DNA from 4 places in the Citrobacter sp. LST-B2 genome. Region 2 is predicted to be linked to each of the others. Evidence: predicted binding sites of a transcription regulator. Region 2 holds the regulator's gene; each other region holds the start of a gene.
The links. The regulator Fur, encoded in region 2, represses iron uptake genes when iron is present. The targets are predictions, from matches to a motif close to ATAATAATGAGAACNACTATCAA.
Positions count from the first base shown of each region.

Region 1: sufA (Fe-S cluster assembly scaffold SufA) is a predicted target of Fur. The motif match lies at 2,664-2,686, and genes of this name have one in related genera.
Region 3: feoA (ferrous iron transporter A) is a predicted target of Fur. The motif match lies at 2,431-2,453, and genes of this name have one in related genera.
Region 4: sodA (superoxide dismutase [Mn]) is a predicted target of Fur. The motif match lies at 1,666-1,688, and genes of this name have one in related genera.

Region 1 covers NZ_CP192598.1:2,275,789-2,280,595, reverse strand. The annotation lists gene sufD (Fe-S cluster assembly protein SufD) at 1-29, opposite strand, end outside; gene sufC (Fe-S cluster assembly ATPase SufC) at 4-750, opposite strand; gene sufB (Fe-S cluster assembly protein SufB) at 760-2,247, opposite strand; gene sufA (Fe-S cluster assembly scaffold SufA) at 2,256-2,624, opposite strand; gene ACQ0PY_RS10910 (LysR family transcriptional regulator) at 3,098-3,973, opposite strand; gene ACQ0PY_RS10905 (Vmh family MBL fold metallo-hydrolase) at 4,097-4,807, shown strand, end outside.
Region 2 covers NZ_CP192598.1:1,560,224-1,565,030, forward strand. The annotation lists gene tcuA (FAD-dependent tricarballylate dehydrogenase TcuA) at 1-1,326, opposite strand, end outside; gene tcuR (tricarballylate utilization LysR family transcriptional regulator TcuR) at 1,424-2,350, opposite strand; gene fur (ferric iron uptake transcriptional regulator) at 2,483-2,929, opposite strand; gene fldA (flavodoxin FldA) at 3,210-3,740, opposite strand; gene ybfE (LexA regulated protein) at 3,890-4,183, opposite strand; gene ybfF (esterase) at 4,312-4,807, opposite strand, start outside.
Region 3 covers NZ_CP192598.1:393,633-398,439, reverse strand. The annotation lists gene ACQ0PY_RS01810 (Tex family protein) at 1-2,190, shown strand, start outside; gene feoA (ferrous iron transporter A) at 2,565-2,792, shown strand; gene feoB (Fe(2+) transporter permease subunit FeoB) at 2,811-4,807, shown strand, end outside.
Region 4 covers NZ_CP192598.1:4,860,299-4,865,105, forward strand. The annotation lists gene kdgT (2-keto-3-deoxygluconate transporter) at 1-779, opposite strand, end outside; gene sodA (superoxide dismutase [Mn]) at 973-1,593, opposite strand; gene rhaT (L-rhamnose/proton symporter RhaT) at 1,880-2,914, shown strand; gene rhaR (HTH-type transcriptional activator RhaR) at 2,911-3,759, opposite strand; gene rhaS (HTH-type transcriptional activator RhaS) at 3,900-4,736, opposite strand.

The DNA.
Region 1 (4,807 bases), 720 kb from region 2:
GCATTACTGCTGTTCGGTAAGCCAGCCATATCCCTGCTCCTCCAGTTGTTTGACCAGCGTGAAATCGCCAGACTTCACAATCCGTCCCTGATACAGGACGTGGACAAAATCCGGCTTGATATAGTCAAGGATGCGCTGATAGTGGGTGACAATAATGAACGAGCGCTTACCGTCACGCAGTGAGTTGACCCCATCGGCAACCACTTTCAGGGCATCAATATCCAGCCCGGAGTCCGATTCATCGAGAATGCACAGTTCCGGCTCAAGCACCGCCATTTGCAGAATGTCATTCCGCTTCTTCTCGCCGCCGGAAAAACCGACGTTTACCGAGCGGGTTAGCAGATCTTCCGGCATCTTCAGCAGCGCGATTTTCTCTTCCATCAGATCCTGAAAATCGAAGCGATCAAGCGATTCCTGGCCGCGATACGTACGCACCGCATTGAGCGCTGTTTGCAGGAAAAACTGATTGCTGACGCCGGGGATTTCCACCGGATACTGGAAGGCCATAAAGATACCTTCGCCTGCTCTTTCTTCCGGCGCCAGGTCCAACAGGTCTTTCCCTTTAAACATCACCGACCCGCCGGTGACCTCGTAATCTTCACGCCCTGCCAGCGTCGCAGAAAGCGTACTTTTCCCGGAGCCGTTCGGTCCCATAATGGCATGCACTTCCCCCGGACGAACCTCAAGGTTCAACCCACGCAGGATGGCTTTTTCTTCCACACTGACCTGTAAATCTTTAATCGTTAACATGTTTCTTCCTTAACCGACGCTGTGTTCAAGGCTAATGGCTAAAAGTTTTTGTGCTTCGACGGCAAACTCCAGCGGCAACTCGGAGAACACGTCTTTACAGAACCCGTTGACGATCATTGAGATCGCATCTTCTTCGCTGATACCGCGCTGCAGACAATAGAACAGCTGATCTTCACCAATCCGTGAGGTGGTCGCTTCGTGCTCCAACTGCGCGCTGTTGTTGCGGCATTCAACATACGGAAAGGTATGCGCTCCGCAGTCGGCGCCAATCAGCATCGAGTCGCACTGGGTAAAGTTACGGGCATTGGTGGCGGTCGGCATAATTTTGACCAGTCCGCGGTAGCTGTTCTGGCTGTGTCCGGCGGAAATCCCCTTCGAAATAATGGTCGAGCGGGTGTTCTTGCCGATGTGGATCATCTTGGTACCGGTGTCCGCCTGCTGATGACCGCTGGTTAACGCCACCGAATAAAATTCGCCGATCGAGTTGTCGCCGCGCAGAATACAGCTGGGGTATTTCCAGGTGATGGCTGACCCCGTTTCCGACTGGGTCCAGGACATTTTGCTGTTCTCGCCCTCACACAACGCGCGTTTGGTGACGAAGTTCAGAATGCCGCCGGTGTTGTTATCGCCAGGGAACCAGTTCTGGACGGTGGAGTATTTCACCTCGGCGTCTTTATGGATGATGACTTCCACGACCGCCGCGTGCAGCTGATAGCTGTCGCGCACTGGTGCGGAACAGCCTTCGATATAGCTTACATAGCTGCCTTCATCCGCTACCAGGATCGTGCGTTCAAACTGCCCGGTCTTTTCGGCGTTAATGCGAAAATAGGTTGAAAGCTCCATCGGGCAGCGCACGCCTTTCGGCACATAGATAAAAGTGCCATCAGAGGCGACTGCGGCATTCAACGCGGCGAAGAAGTTATCGTTGCCGGGCACGACGGTGCCAAGATACTGTTTCACCAGTTCGGGATGATCGTGTATCGCCTCACCAAAGGAGCAGAAAATGATCCCCTGCTCCGCCAGTTTTTCACGATAAGTGGTGGCAACAGAGACGGAGTCAAAAATGGCATCCACCGCGACTTCACGGCCTTCGCGTACCGGTACGCCAAGTTGTTCAAACGCGGCCTCAACTTCTTTGCTGAGAAAGGCGTTTGCCCCGGTTTGCTGGACCGCCCCCGGCTCAGAGGCGCAGGTCTCATCGCAATTCCCGCACGACGGCGCGGAATAGTAGCTGTAATCCTGATAATTCAGTTTCTCGTAGTGCGCCTTCAGCCAGTGCGGCTCCGGCATGTCGACCCACGCTCTGTACGCATTCAGGCGAAACTCCAGCATCCACTCCGGTTCATTACGTTTGGCCGAAATGGCGCGCACCACCTCTTCGTTGATCCCTTTCGCCAGCTCGTCTGTTTGCAGTTGGGTAAAGAAACCCTCTTTATAATTCAGGGGGCCGCCAGTCCAGGTTTTGACATCGTCAGTTGCTTCAGTATTACGAGACATAGTACCGCCTATACCCCAAAGCTTTCGCCACAACCGCATTCGTTCTGGGCTTTCGGGTTATGAAATTTGAATAACTGATTTAATCCTTCACGGACGTAATCCACTTCCGTGCCGTCGATAAACGGCATCGCCTGTAACGGGACATAGAGCTTCGCGCCTTCAACCTCAAACAGCAGATCGTCTTTTTCCGGATCGCTGACGATATCCAGCACATAGCCAAAACCCGCGCATCCCGTCTGTTTAACGCCCAGGCGCACGCCCAGCATGCCCGGCTGCTTTGCGACCAGTTCGCGAATATGGGCCGCTGCCGCCGGGGTTAGCGTCAATCCGCGCCAGGCAAAATCGTCCGGATTAAATGTTCCTGAATGCAATTCCATAGGGTTACCTCGCATAGTGAGCCATCAGGCTATAACACCATGTTAGTGATAACTATTCTCACTTCAACCCCTCAACAGCAGGGGCATTACGGTGTTTCACCTGTTTTGACCGCTTTTATTAAGCATAGACCCTGCCACGTGGGTTAAAAGGAATGGATGAATTTGTTCAATGTGCTGATTAATAATGACTTTATCGTCTGTCATCGACCGGACTGGTCAAAACAGTAAAGATGTATAGAAAATGACTATTTCAGGGATAGGAATGACGTGAGAAGCGTGAAAGCACAGAAAAACAAAACCCTTAAGGTTGTCAGTAACAGCCCTAAGGGTTCCGGCCCCATCCGGCGCTTATCTCCGGCACTCATGATGGCTTAGCTCTTGAAGGGGCGATAAGAATAGTCTCATATCGGCAAAGGTCATTTTTAACACAAATTGCTATCTGCTGTTTTATACGTCAGATCAATTCATGGATTTTACGGCATGGCGGTCTGGATCGCCTCCAGAAACAACCGAAGCCCGGCGGGCTGATGTTCACGGGAAAGATACAGGCCGTACACGGCAAGGCGTCGGGGTTGCAAGGTTGGTAGCAGGCGAACCAGTCGTCCCTGAGCCAGTCCTTCACGCGCTTCCTTTTCCGGCACCAGCGCTATCCCCATGCCTGCCAGCGCAGATTCACAAAGTAAAGACGAGATCCCGGCACTCAAGTTCCCCTTGATCGCCACCGAGACCGCCTCGCCCTGCTCGTTGAGAAAGTGCCACGATTTTCCTGCAAACCCACTGTAATACAGACAGTTATGCTGAGTGAGATCCTCCAGCGTCTGTGGGGTGCCGTGCTGACGCAAATACGCCTCTGATGCGCAGAGAACCGATTCGCAATCGCCAAGCCGGCGGGCAATCGCGCCAGGCTCCGGGTTATCGGTAATGCGAATGGCGACATCAATACGTTCACCGACCAGACTGACTGGCTGATTGTTTATCTCAACTTCAATGCGCAGTTCGGGATAACGCGCTAAAAATCCCGGCAGCATCGGGGCGAGAATATGCATTGCCGTAAAGTGCGCGCAGGCGACGCGTAGCGTTCCGCTGGGAATGTCTGCCGCCGACGCCGCGCCAATCGCTTGTGAGAGCTGCGCCAGCGTTCGCGTCTTCACCAGCGCCTCCTCCCCGGCGGGGGTAATTGTCAGCCTGCGCGAGGTGCGATGAATCAGCCGCGCCCCGGCCCATTTCTCCATCTCATCAAGATAGCGGCTCACCATCGGCCGGGAGAGACCCAGTGCCCGCGCCGCCGCACTCAGACTGCCTAAATCGCAGATATGATTGAATACCGTCGCCGCCATCACTCTGTCCATCGCCACCCATCCGATCGTTTTATGAAACTCAGCATGTTCTGATACGGGAATTCTAACAGATCTCAATTCCCTTAAAATACCGGCCACACACAAGACCATTTCATCTGCATAAGGCTATTCCTCATGAAAAGTAAACTGCTGGCCCTGCTGTTGCCTGCTGTCGCCTCCCCCCTGTTTGCCGCGCCGCTGCAACTTGACGTCTATAACCCGCAGGAGAACGCCATTTTCCCTGTCTCCTCAACGTTAGTATCCGGTCCGACGGAAGCGATATTGTTTGATGCGCAGTTCAGCACTAAAGACGGTGAAAAGCTGGTGGAGATGATTAAATCCCGTGGCAAGACACTGAAAACCATCGTGATTACCTCCGGCGATCCAGATTTCTATTTCGGCCTGCAGCCGATTGTAAAAGCCTTTCCTGACGCGAAGGTACTGGCCACGCCACGGGTCGTTGAGCATATTCGAGCCACCAAAGAGGCTAAGTTGCAGTACTGGGGACCTCAGATGAAAGAGGGGGCGCCAACGGCGCTGACCGTCCCGCAGGCAACCACAGAAACGCGCTTTCGCATCGATGGTGAAACGCTGGAACTGCGTCATCCCAGTGATTACGCGGCCTATGTTTGGGTGCCAGCGAACCGGACCATTCTCGGCGGCACGGGCGTGGCGTCAGGCATTCACGTCTGGACCGCTGACACCCAGACACCAGCGCAACGCGCATCATGGCGTCATGTTCTGACTGAAATGGATAGTCTAAAGCCTGCACAGGTTATTCCGGGTCATTACCTTGGTGAGCGCCCTGAAGGCGATCGGGCCATCCGCTTCACGCAGGATTATCTG
Region 2 (4,807 bases):
GATGGACATGCCGACACCGGCGGTATAGCCCTTGCCCAGTACGTTGCCAGCCATCATCTCACCGGCAACGAACAGGTTACGGCTGGGGGTGCCTGCGAAGTGAACCGCAGCGTGTTCATTCACTTTCAGTCCCAGGTAGGTAAAGGTGATCCCCGGTCGCAGGGCATAACCGTAGTAGGGGGGCGTATCAATAGGCCGCGCCCAGTGCGTTTTCGGTGGCGTCAGGCCCTGCGTCGCGCAGTTGTCCAGCTTCGTGTGATCAAACTGACCCGGCTGACAGGCCTGATTGTAGTGCTCCACGGTATGGGTAAAGCGTTCGGGATCCAGCCCCAACTGGCGGGCCAGTTCACTCAGCGTATTGGCCTGTGCGCCGGGGAAAACCGGCGGCATAAAGTGACCGATCGCTTTGCTGTCGATAATGGAGTAGCCAATCTGCCCCGGTTGGTGGGCAACCAGACGCCCCCAGATGGCATAGCGTTTCGGCCAGAAATCTTCGCCTTCATCGTAAAAGCGCTCCGCGTCCCGGTTGACTACCACACCCAGTGAGACGCAATCCACGCGGGTACAAATGCCGCCGTCGTACAACGGGGCCCGGGCATCAATCGCTACACAGTGGGACTGAGACGGATCGCCGATAATGTCAGCACCGGCATCGATCATAAACTTGAGCAAGACGCCCTGATTAAAGCGGGTGCCGCGAATGAGGAAGTTATCGGCTGGCCATTCGCCACGAGCGTTCTCTCCCCAGGCGTCGCGCAGCCATTCGCGGTTGGATTCAAATCCACCGGCGGCGAGTACGCAGGCTTTCGCCTCAATGCGCTCGTGACCTGCCAGGGCTGCGATGAATTCGCCGTTGCGCAATTCAAGTGCCTGTACCGGCGTGTTGTAGCGAATCTGTACCCCCAGCTTTTCTGCGCTGCGGTAATAGGCGTTCACGAGGGCTTTACCGCCGCCCATGAAGAAGGCATTGGTACGCGCCACGTGCAGCGCGCCAGAGAGCGGAGGCTGAAAATTAACGCCGTGCTGACGCATCCAGTCGCGACACTGGGAAGAGGTCCGGATCACCAGTCGCGCCAACGCTTCATTGGTATTGCCTTCGGTGACACGCCAGAGATCCTGCCAGAACTCCTCTTCGGGATAACTCTCGACCAGCACATCCTGTGGCGCATCGTGCATACAGCGTAAATTGCGCGTGTGTTGGGAATTCCCGCCGCGCCATTCCCGGGGCGCAGCCTCTAACAGCAGCACGGAAGCTCCTGCCTCACGGGCGGTTAAGGCGGCACATAACGCGGCATTACCACCGCCAATCACCAGTACATCAACCATCGTCTACTCCATTACCATTTAACTATTTGTTAAATTTGTAATTGAAATGTATACGTGCTGATTGTATGGGCGCTATGACGAATAGCTAAAGAGGGGTTTAGGGAGCGTAAAGGGTTGCGCCCGGCCAATGACCGGTTTCAACGAGTTCACGCATGACTTTTGTGAGTATTACGCGGGCTGCAAGACCGGCAGGGGTGAGTTCATCGTCCGACAGACTGACCAGAAAATTGGGGCGGCTGAGGACAGGATTATGGACGCCGATCACTCTTAGCGCTTCCCTCTCAAGATGCGAAATGGCTGCACCGGGTTGCAGCGTGGCGCCGAGTCCGCTGCCAACGGCGCGCATCAGTAACGTCAGGCCGTCAATTTCCGTGGCAATATCGACCTTCAGTCCGTGTTCCTGACAGATGGCTTCCAGTCTGCCACGCAGGCCGTGTCCCTGGCTTGGCATGATCAGGGGAATATTCGCCAGTTGAGCAGGCGTTATGGTGTCATCCGGAATATCCACCAGCAGCTCGTGTGTGCCAATCAGAAACAGGCGCTCCTCAAGAACCGGTCTGGCGCTCCAGCGCAGGATCTTCTCTTTTTGAAACACGACCGCCAGATCAATCTGGCGCGTGTTGATCATCCGTTCCAGATTACCCGACAGGCTTTCCACCACGTGCAGGCGAACGTCGGCGTAATGTTCCCGCATGGCATGAATAAACGGTATTCCCAGGATGGAGGCGGTGCTGGGGGCCATGCCGACGCTGACGTGTCCCGAAAGACGCGCCTCGCGAGCGGCCAGGATCGCATCATCGGCGTGGCGTAGCGCCAGTTGTGCCTGCGAGTAAAAGGCCAGACCAGCGTTAGTGGGCGTGACGCCGCGCGTGGTTCGCTGCAACAGGCGGATCGCGAGTTCGTTTTCCAGCCGCGTCATCTGCTGGCTCAGGGCGGACACGCCGATGTCGAGATCGAGCGCCGCGCTGCCCATACTGCCGGTTTCTACAATACGGACAAAGTAACGTAGCTGGCGAAGTTCCATTTCGATTCTCCGGACGAAGCAGGGTAAGATATTTTACATTAAAGCAACATGCAGGCAGAAGAAAGCGCTGAGTAGGGAATGGCAGGCATAAAAAAAGCCAACCGGCAGGTTGGCTTTTCAGAATAATGCAGATTATTTCGCGTCATGCGCGTGTTCGTTTTCGCGGCAATCGCCTTCAGCGCAGTGGCCATAGAGGTAGAGGCTATGGTTCGTCAGACGAATGCCATGCTTCGACGCGATCTCACGCTGGCGCGCTTCAATAGACTCATCGCTAAATTCGATCACTTTGCCGCAATCAAGGCAAATCAGGTGATCGTGATGATGCTGCTGGGTCAGCTCGAAAACGGATTTGCCGCCTTCAAAATTGTGGCGGGTTACGATACCGGCGTCATCAAACTGGTTCAGCACGCGATACACGGTCGCCAGACCAATTTCTTCACCCATGTCGATCAGCCGTTTGTATAAATCTTCCGCACTGACGTGATGGTTATCCGGTCCCTGAAGAACTTCCAGAATCTTTAAACGTGGAAGCGTTACTTTCAGGCCAGCCTTCTTTAATGCGGTATTGTTGTCAGTCATGCGGAATCTGTCCTGTTGCTAAACGATTCACTTCATACAAGAAGTGACAGAAATTGCACTCGGGATAATGCGTTTCATTATAGGACTGCCGTGTCTAAATGAAAACTGCAAGCCTCTGGCAAATGTTAATAAATAGTCGGTATTGCCTGGAAATGAGAGCGCCACCTAAAAACTCCCGCACATTGTACAGGGATGGGCAAGAAAGTTACAAATTTGTAGCAATTATTTTGATTGGTTCTGTCTATTGATGCGGCGCAAACCTTGTCTGCGCCGCCGTACATCAGGCGTTGATGATCTCATCAAGGTGCAATTCTTCAGAGATCTGCTTCACCCATTTTTCCACGCGCTCGGCGGTCAGTTCCGGCTGACGGTCTTCGTCAATCGCCAGACCGACAAAATGGTTATCATCCGCCAGACCTTTGGAGGCTTCAAAATGATAGCCAGCGGTCGGCCAGTGACCCACGATGGTTGCACCGCGCGGCTCAATGATATCGCGGATTGTGCCTAACGCGTCGCAGAAGTATTCTGCATAATCTTCCTGATCGCCACAGCCGAACAGTGCGACCAGTTTGCCGTTAAAATCGATGTCTTCGAGGGTAGGGAAGAAGTCGTCCCAGTCGCACTGCGCTTCACCGTAGTACCAGGTTGGGATGCCAAGCAGCAGAATGTCATAACTTTCGAGATCTTCCTTGCTGCTTTTTGCAATGTCATGCACATCGGCAACGTCTTTACCAAGCTGTTTTTGAATCATTTTTGCGATATTTTCGGTATTCCCGGTGTCGCTGCCGAAAAAGATGCCAGTGATTGCCATGAGTAAAGTAACCTCTTGAAACTTATTGAAATGGTGGTGGCGAATTGCCCACAGATAAGGGCAATCATAGCAGAACAGTCAGGTATGCGGAAATAGCAAACGCATACGAGTGCACTCCATGCTACACGAAAGTGGGAGAGAGGATAATTTCAGGCGAGATCCTGGCCGCGTAGCGTTGCCAGTTGGGCCATCAATATCTCTTCGATCAGTTCACTGCGGCTCATCTCTCGGGATTCCGCCAGCTCATTCAACGCGTCAACAGCTTCTGCGTTGAGTTTGAGTTCGACACGCTTAAGACCGCGAACTTTGTCGCGTTTGAGTTGATTACGCTTATTAATGCGCAGCTGTTCATCGCGTGAAAGCGGATTGGTTTTCGGTCGTCCCGGGCGACGCTCGTGCGCGAACAGATCTAGTGTCGTACGGTCCGTTTGTTCTTTGGCCATGATATTGGTGACTTCGGGGAAACAATCAGCCAGGCCTCTGCCCGGATGGATAGCGCGCCATCATACATCAGCGAATGAGGCGCGCCAACGTTCACACGCGTAATCGCGCACGGACGCTGAGTTTTTAATCAGTTAGCTGTTTCATTAAGATAACGACGGATGGCGCGCAACACCGCCTCCGGTTTTTCGGCATGCACCCAGTGACCGGCCCCGGCAATCACATGCGCACGTGCTTGCGGAAACTGTGCCAGTAAATCGTCGCGATACGCCTCGGTGACGTATGGGGAGTTGCCGCCGGGGATAAACAGCGCCGGATGATTCCAGGCGGGAATTGTCTCCCAGCCGACGATATGCGGATATTGTTCCCACAGTACCGGCACGTTGAAGCGCCACTCGCCGTCAACATACGATTTCAGCAAAAATTGAATCACGCCTTCTTCATTAAGATGTTCGCGCATGACCGCTGCCGCCTGCTGGCGAGTTTTTGCCGCTGATGCCGTCACCGCGTTGATAGCCGCGAAAATTTCGTCGTGGCGGCGGACATGATAGTCCACCGGGGCGATATCGATAGCCACTAAGCGATCGATGCGTTCCGGAGCCAGCGCACTGAGCGCCATCACCGCT
Region 3 (4,807 bases), 1.2 Mb from region 2:
GAAATCACCGGCGGCCTGGATGATACGCAACTGCGTAATCTGGAGACCCGACTGGGCTATTTGCGCGAACTGGAAGAGCGCCGTCAGGCCATTCTCAAGTCCATTTCCGAGCAAGGCAAACTGACCGATGATCTGGCGACTGCCATCAACGGCACGTTAAGTAAGACCGAACTCGAAGATCTTTACCTCCCGTATAAACCCAAACGCCGCACCCGTGGACAGATAGCGATTGAAGCCGGTCTGGAACCGCTGGCCGACCTGTTGTGGAACGACCCGTCACACGATCCGGACACCGAAGCGGCAAAATATATCGATGCAGAGAAAGGGGTTGCCGACAGCAAAGCCGCGCTTGATGGCGCACGCTATATCCTGATGGAACGCTTTGCCGAAGACGCCGCGCTGCTGGCGAAGGTACGTGACTATCTGTGGAAAAATGCCCATCTGGTTGCCAGCGTAGTCAGCGGTAAAGAAGAGGAAGGCGCAAAATTCCGCGACTATTTCGATCATCACGAGCCGATCGCCTCCGTGCCTTCTCACCGTGCGCTGGCAATGTTCCGCGGCCGTAATGAAGGCGTGTTGCAGCTTTCGCTGAATGCCGATCCGCAGTTCGATGAGCCGCCGAAAGAGAGCTACTGCGAGCAGATCATTATGGATCACCTCGGCCTGCGTCTGAACAACGCACCGGCAGACAGCTGGCGCAAAGGCGTGGTGAGCTGGACGTGGCGTATCAAGGTGCTTATGCACCTCGAGACCGAGCTGATGGGGACTGTCCGCGAGCGCGCGGAGGACGAAGCAATCAACGTATTCGCCCGCAACCTGCACGACCTGTTGATGGCGGCACCAGCGGGTCTGCGTGCCACTATGGGCCTCGATCCGGGTCTGCGTACCGGGGTAAAAGTCGCCGTGGTGGATGGCACTGGTAAGCTGGTCGCCACCGATACCATCTATCCTCACACCGGTCAGGCGGCGAAAGCCGCCATGGTAGTGGCTGCGCTGTGTGAGAAGTACAATGTGGAACTGGTGGCGATTGGTAACGGCACCGCCTCGCGTGAAACCGAACGCTTCTTCCTCGATGTACAGAAACAGTTCCCGAAAGTGACGGCGCAGAAAGTGATCGTCAGCGAAGCCGGGGCGTCAGTCTATTCCGCGTCAGAACTGGCAGCCCAGGAGTTCCCGGATCTCGACGTCTCGCTGCGCGGCGCGGTCTCTATTGCGCGCCGTCTGCAGGATCCGCTCGCTGAGCTGGTGAAAATCGATCCGAAATCGATCGGCGTCGGTCAGTATCAGCATGACGTCAGCCAGACACAGTTAGCCCGTAAGCTGGACGCGGTAGTGGAAGACTGTGTGAACGCCGTCGGCGTTGATTTGAATACGGCATCGGTTCCGCTGTTAACCCGTGTAGCCGGTCTGACCCGAATGATGGCGCAGAATATCGTGGCCTGGCGCGACGAGAACGGGCAGTTCCAGAATCGTCAGCAACTGCTGAAAGTCAGCCGACTGGGACCGAAAGCCTTCGAACAGTGCGCAGGCTTCCTGCGTATTAACCACGGTGATAACCCGCTGGATGCCTCCACCGTTCACCCGGAAGCCTATCCGGTCGTGGAACGTATTCTGGCGGCAACCCAACAGGCGCTGAAAGATCTGATGGGCAACAGCAGCGAACTGCGCAATCTGAAAGCCGTCGATTTCACCGACGACAAGTTCGGTGTCCCGACCGTCAGTGACATCATCAAAGAGCTGGAGAAACCAGGTCGCGATCCGCGTCCGGAATTCAAAACCGCGCAGTTTGCCGATGGCGTTGAAACCATGAACGATTTGCAGCCGGGGATGGTTCTCGAGGGTGCCGTCACCAACGTCACCAACTTTGGTGCGTTTGTGGATATCGGCGTTCACCAGGATGGACTGGTTCACATCTCATCGCTGTCGAACAAGTTTGTTGACGATCCCCACACCGTGGTGAAAGCGGGCGACATCGTGAAGGTGAAAGTACTGGAAGTTGACCTGCAACGTAAGCGTATTGCCCTGACGATGCGTCTGGACGAACAGCCGGGTGAAACCAATGCCCGTCGCGGCGGCGGCAATGATCGTCCGGCAGCGAAAGCGGCAAAACCACGTACTCGTGAAGCGCAGCCCGCCGGTAACAGCGCGATGATGGATGCGCTGGCGGCAGCAATGGGTAAAAAACGTTAAGTTTAGATCGAGTGCCGGATGGCGGCGGAACCGCCCTGTCCGGCCCTTTACCGCATCCACCTTCTCCATCGCGTTATATTTATCACGCCATTAACAGATGAAACCTTAATTAAACATTAACAACGTTAATTTATTAAGAATTCAAATCATTTCACCTGCTGGTTATTATTTTTGAGCCATATCAAAAATGACGCAGATTATTATTCAAACCTACATTCCGTCACATTTAATCGGTTGAAGATAAAAACCATTCTCATTATCATTGCATTGTTGATTATTTACTCTTTCCTTCGTTGGCTAATCATCTGGTCTCATGCCGCGCCCCTTTGCCCCATGAGGTAAACATCCAGTTAGCGAGAAACAAGTAGGTTCTTATGCAATTTGCTCCAGATACTGCGTGGAAAATCACTGGTTTTTCCCGAGAAATAAGTCCTGCATACCGTCAGAAACTGCTTTCCCTCGGCATGCTCCCGGGTTCCTCATTTAACGTGGTGCGCGTCGCCCCCTTAGGCGATCCTGTCCATATTGAAACGCGTCGCGTTAGCCTGGTATTGCGTAAAAAAGACCTGGCATTATTAGAAGTGGAAGCGGTTTCCTGTTAATACAGTGAGTCTATAACGATGAAAAAATTAACCATTGGCTTAATTGGTAATCCAAATTCCGGCAAGACAACCCTGTTTAACCAACTGACCGGTGCGCGCCAGCGCGTAGGCAACTGGGCTGGGGTCACCGTGGAACGTAAAGAGGGGCAATTCACGACCACGGATCATCAGGTCACGCTGGTCGATCTGCCCGGCACGTATTCGCTCACTACCATCTCTTCGCAAACCTCTCTGGATGAGCAGATTGCCTGCCACTACATTCTGAGCGGCGACGCCGACCTGTTAATTAACGTGGTAGATGCCTCAAATCTTGAGCGTAACCTCTATCTGACGCTGCAACTGCTTGAGCTGGGCATTCCCTGCATTGTTGCACTCAACATGCTCGACATTGCGGAAAAACAGAAAATCCGCATTGATATCGATGCCCTTTCAACCCGCCTTGGCTGCCCGGTCGTCCCGCTGGTTTCTACCCGTGGACGCGGTATCGAAGCGCTGAAGCTGGCGATTGACCGCCACAGCAAGAACGAAAACGTTGAACTGGTGCATTACGCCCAGCCGCTGCTGCGTGAGGCCGATAAACTGGCAAACGCCATGGCTAAAGAAATGCCGGTACAACAGCGCCGCTGGCTCGGCCTGCAAATGCTGGAAGGGGATATCTACAGCCGGGCATACGCCGGTGACGCTGCTGCGCAACTGGATATTTCGCTGGCGCATCTGAGCGACGAGATGGACGACCCGGCACTGCATATCGCCGATGCGCGTTACCAGTGCATTGCGGCGATCTGCGACGTGGTGAGCAATACTTTAACAGCAGAACCCAGCCGCTTTACAACGGCGGTGGATAAAATCATCCTCAACCGTTTTCTCGGTCTGCCGATCTTCCTGTTTGTGATGTACCTGATGTTCCTGCTTGCCATTAACATTGGCGGCGCGCTGGCCCCGATTTTTGATGCTGGCTCTGTGGCGATTTTTATTCACGGTATCCAGTGGATCGGTTATACCCTTCACTTCCCGGACTGGCTGACCATTTTCCTCGCCCAAGGGCTGGGCGGTGGGATTAACACCGTTCTGCCGCTGGTTCCGCAGATCGGCATGATGTACCTGTTCCTCTCGTTCCTCGAAGACTCCGGTTACATGGCGCGCGCAGCGTTTGTGATGGACCGTCTGATGCAGGCGCTGGGACTGCCGGGCAAATCATTCGTCCCGCTGATTGTCGGCTTTGGCTGCAACGTGCCATCGGTGATGGGGGCCCGCACCCTGGATGCGCCACGTGAGCGTCTGATGACGATCATGATGGCACCGTTCATGTCCTGTGGGGCACGACTGGCGATTTTCGCCGTGTTTGCGGCGGCCTTCTTCGGGCAGAACGGCGCGCTGGCGGTGTTCTCCCTGTATGTGCTGGGCATTGTGATGGCGGTTCTGACCGGCCTGATGCTCAAACACACGATCATGCGTGGCGAAGCGTCTCCGTTTGTTATGGAGCTTCCGGTTTATCACGTCCCGCATATCAAGAGTCTGATCATCCAGACCTGGCAGCGCCTGAAAGGGTTTGTGCTGCGCGCCGGTAAAGTGATCGTCATTGTCAGCATCTTCCTGAGCGCGTTTAACAGCTTTTCACTCAGCGGCAAGATTGTCGATAATATCAACGATTCGGCGCTGGCCTCCGTCAGTCGCGTCATCACTCCCATCTTTAAACCGATTGGTGTTCATGAAGACAACTGGCAGGCAACGGTTGGGCTGTTCACGGGTGCGATGGCGAAAGAAGTGGTGGTCGGTACACTCAACACGCTCTATACCGCAGAAAACATTCAGGATGAGGAATTTAATCCGGCTGAATTTAATCTTGGCGATGAGCTGCTGAGCGCGCTGGATGAAACCTGGCAGAGCCTGAAAGATACTTTCAGCCTGAGCGTACTGGCGAACCCTATTGAAGCCAGCAAAGGCGACGGAGAAATGGCGACTGGCGCAATGGGCGTCATGGATGCGAAATTTGGCAGCGCGGCGGCAGCCTACAG
Region 4 (4,807 bases), 1.8 Mb from region 2:
GACGCCGCAATTCCTGCTGTACCGTCGCCGCCGCCAATCAGTTTATCGGCAATAATCAGCGGAATACCGGTGACGATAATCACCGCCACACCCAACAGAATACCCAACAGACCGGTCTGTGCTATCACGCTCAGATCGATGGTGTTACCCAGCGCAAAGGCGAAGAAAGGGATCAGCGTCTGGACGGCTTTACTGAAGAATTCACGCAGTTCCGGGTCAAGGTTACCCAGCGTAAAGCCCACCAGGAAAGGCAGCACTGCGCCGACAAACACATGCGGTTCAAACGACGCAATCCCGGCCGTACCGAGGATGATCATCGTCATCAGCGGTCCGGACTCTAGCGACATCAGAACAAATGCCCCGGCCTCTTCTTTGGTGCCGTACTGTTGCATAATGGACGCGTACAGCCCGCCGTTGGTCATGTCCATTGCCGCAACCAGCGCCAGTGTCGACAGCCCGGCAAAGAATCCTGCCTCCACGCCATGTTCAGGAATAATCCGCGAGGCAATCGCCGCCACTACCCACGCCACGGCAATTTTAGTCACCACCAGCGTCCCGGACTTACGCAGGACGGTACCCGTCGCGCTTAGCTTGATGGAGGCTCCCATGCAGAAGAACCACACGGCCAGAATAGGCACCGTGCCAGTGATCATCCCGTTGGTGAATGAGCCAAAATATTTCCCCGCGTCAGGAGAGAACGTGTGACACAACGCGCCCAGGAACAGAGGGACGAGCATCATGCCACCAGGGATTTTTTCTATCGTGCGTTTAATCTGCATTTCCATCACCTTCCGATGTAAAGATGTGTCAACGATAGACATTCAGCACAATAATAAAAGTGATCCCAACCACACAATAAAACAATGTTTCAATTTTTGTGGATCACTGTTTTTCATTCGATTTTGATCACAAAAAAACCCCACCGGCCACGCCGACGGGGTCATATAAACGCGATGTCTTGTTAAATAAGACTTATTTTTTTGCAGCGAAACGCGCAGCCGCTTCGTCCCAGTTCACCACGTTCCAGAACTCTTTGATGTAGTCCGGACGACGGTTCTGGAATTTCAGGTAGTAAGCGTGTTCCCACACGTCCAGGCCCACAATCGGGAAGCCAGACGCACCAGAAATCGCTTCACCCATCAGCGGGGAATCCTGGTTTGCGGTTGAAACGACCGCCAGCTTGTCGCCTTTCAGCACCAGCCAGGCCCAGCCGGAACCGAAACGGGTGGCGGCAGCTTTTTCGAATTCTGCTTTGAAGTTATCAACAGAGCCGAAATCACGTTCGATAGCCGCTTTCAGATCGCCCTGCAGGGTAGTGCCCTTTTTCAGGCCTTTCCAGAACAGGCTGTGGTTAGCGTGACCGCCCGCATTATTACGCAGAACGGTTTTCTTGTCGGCCGGTACCTGATCCAGTTTAGCGATCAGCTCTTCAGCAGACAGGTTAGCGAATTCAGGCAGACTTTCCAGCGCCGCGTTGGCGTTGTTTACATAGGTCTGGTGGTGTTTGGTATGGTGGATTTCCATCGTCTGCTTATCGAAGTGCGGTTCCAGCGCATCATAAGCGTACGGCAGGGATGGCAGTGTATAACTCATAATCATCTCCATTATTGTCGAGCGGCCGGGTGTTAACGCCGCGTAAGCAGTTGGTTCATTATAGTTAATTAAATGATATTGAAAATGATTATCAATGCCGTACTTTTACTAAGGTTATTACATTAACGTCTATTGCTGATTATGTGAGCCATATCACCCACTTAACCGGGTCTTTGCCAGAAAGGGAAAATCACGGCAATCGGCAAAAGGTTATACATCTGCGCAATTTTTAAACTCATGACGTCGGAAGGCTAGAAACGACGATAAAAACAATGAGGATGATGTGATGAGTAACGCGATTACGATGGGTATTTTTTGGCATTTGATAGGTGCGGCCAGTGCAGCCTGTTTCTATGCCCCGTTCAAACAAGTGAAACAGTGGTCATGGGAAACCATGTGGTCGGTCGGTGGGATTGTCTCGTGGCTGATCCTCCCGTGGACCATCAGCGCCATGCTGCTGCCTGACTTCTGGGCCTACTACAGTTCATTCAGCCTTTCCACTCTACTGCCGGTGTTTCTGTTCGGCGCCATGTGGGGCATCGGCAATATCAACTACGGTCTGACCATGCGCTACCTTGGCATGTCGATGGGGATTGGCATTGCCATCGGCATTACGCTGATTGTCGGTACGCTGATGACCCCTATCATCAACGGCAATTTTGATGTGTTGATTAACACCGAAGGCGGGCGTATGACGCTGCTCGGGGTGCTGGTTGCGCTGATTGGCGTCGGGATCGTCACCCGCGCGGGCCAGCTCAAAGAGCGTAAAATGGGCATCAAAGCCGAAGAATTCAACCTGAAAAAAGGGCTGTTGCTGGCGGTAATGTGCGGCATTTTCTCCGCAGGCATGTCGTTTGCGATGAACGCGGCGAAGCCGATGCATGAAGCCGCCGCGGCGCTGGATGTAGACCCGCTGTATGTCGCACTGCCAAGCTATGTAGTGATCATGGGCGGCGGCGCGTTGGTCAACCTGGGTTTCTGTTTTATTCGTCTGGCAAAAGTGAAGAACCTGTCGGTAAAAGCCGACTTCTCTCTGGCAAAATCGCTTATCATCACCAACGTGCTGCTGTCCGCACTGGGTGGCCTGATGTGGTATTTGCAGTTCTTTTTCTACGCCTGGGGCCACGCGCGCATTCCGGCGCAATATGACTACATCAGTTGGATGCTGCACATGAGTTTCTACGTGCTGTGCGGTGGTATTGTCGGTCTGGTACTGAAAGAGTGGAACAACGCCGGGCGTCGTCCTGTCAGCGTCCTGAGTCTGGGATGTGTGGTGATCATCATCGCCGCCAACATTGTCGGTCTGGGTATGGCAAGCTAATCCGTTGAATTACTGAGATGACGCCACTGACTGGGCGTCATCCCGGTTTCCCGCGTAAACACCACAGAAAAGTAATTACTGTCTTCAAAGCCACACTTCATCGAAATCTCACCGATCATCAGACGGCTGTGCTGAAGTAAATATTGCGCATGACAGACGCGAACCTGGCGCTGATACTGGTTAATCGTCATTCCGGTCTGGCTACGAAACTGCTGGCGCAGCACGCGTTCACTGCACGCTTCCCGATCGCAGAAGACATCCAGCGCAAACGGACGCTCCAGACTGGCGGCCAGCGCGGTAATCAGTTTATCCAGCAGCGTTTCGCTGGAGGTCGCTGGCAGCGTGTCGGTCGCATAGCGATGACGCTTCAACGTCATCACCAGTTGGCCAAAGAGCAGCTCCGCCATGTCGTTGGCGATCGGATCGTGCTGGTTACTTTCATGCTCAAGCTGGCTTATCACCTGGCGCGCCTGCGTCATACCCACACTGCCCAGTCGCCAGTGCGGCTGTCGCGGTGTGCCGTTAAAACCCGGGATCGCGCTCTCCCAGCCCAGATTCAGCTTTAACCGCTCCGGGCAATAGATGATGTTTTGTAACACGAGATCGTTAACGGAGGTGTAAGAGTGCTTGTCTTCGGCGCGAATATAAAACAGATCGCCACGGGTGATGCGATAGGGACGGTCATTGAGCACATGCAGACCATTGCCGCGCCAGACGATCACCAGCTCACAAAAATCATGCGTATGTTCGGCAAACACATCCTGCGGATAGCGATCGGCGACAGCGACGGCCTGTCCGGCATTCGCAAAGAAGTCATCTTTTAGAAGAATCAGTTGATTCGCCACCTGAATATTCCTTGCCGGATGATGGCTTCGCCTTATCCGACCCGCAAATTACGTCAACACCCAGGCCGGATAAGATTTCCGGCATCACAGATCGATGATTATTAACATTCTGGCGGCGAAAAACGTTGATAGCATTCGCGTTACTGAAGTAACGCATCCCGTCCCTGGCGAATGTCGCGCGGCGACCAGTCAAATTCACGGCGAAACAGGGTCGAAAAGTGGTTACTGTCGCCAAAACCACAGCGATAGGCGATTTCTGTGACGCTTTCATCGCTATGACGCAACAGATGGCGGGCTTTGATTAAGCGCAGACGGTTAAGATAGCGCTGCGGCGTCAGCCCGGTCTGTTGTTTCAACTGGCGGTGCAGCGTGCGCAGGGAAAGCGAGAAGCGATCGGCCAACGCCTCCCAGCAGACCTCCTCCGCAAAATGATCTTCCAGCCAGGCCATCAACTGGTTCAGGCGCGCATCGTTATTGTCCGCCCCTTCCATCAGGCTACTTTTGCGCAACAGCACCAGCAGTTGCATAAACAGAATTTCACGATTGGCGACGCCGGGGAGATCGCTCTCATCGCCGTCCTGTTCCATTTTTGCCACCAGTTGGCGCACCTGTTGTAGCGCGCTCTGATTCACCCGCCAGTGAGAGGGATACACGCCATCCTGTTCCTGCGGCAGTAACTGATCTAACCCTGCCAGAAAGCGGAACGCATCGGGCGAACGGTAGAGCACATTGGTCAGGCAAAGATTGTCCGTATGCTCATACAAGTGCCGGTCATGGTCGCGGACAAAGCAAACCGTACCGCCGCTGATGGTATAGGGCTGTCCATTGAATACATGAATACCGGTGCCATGTTCCACAATCACAATCTCATGAAAATCATGATGATGCTCTGGAAAAGCGGACTGAGGTAAGCGGGGCTCAATGGCCACAGGCGCTTTACCTGATGGAAAAAAATCCACGCAGTGCAGTACGGTCATGATGGCATCCAGGTCAAATGAACATGTCAGAAATAGTAATTAAGGGTTAGCCACCTCACCTTAAATTTTTG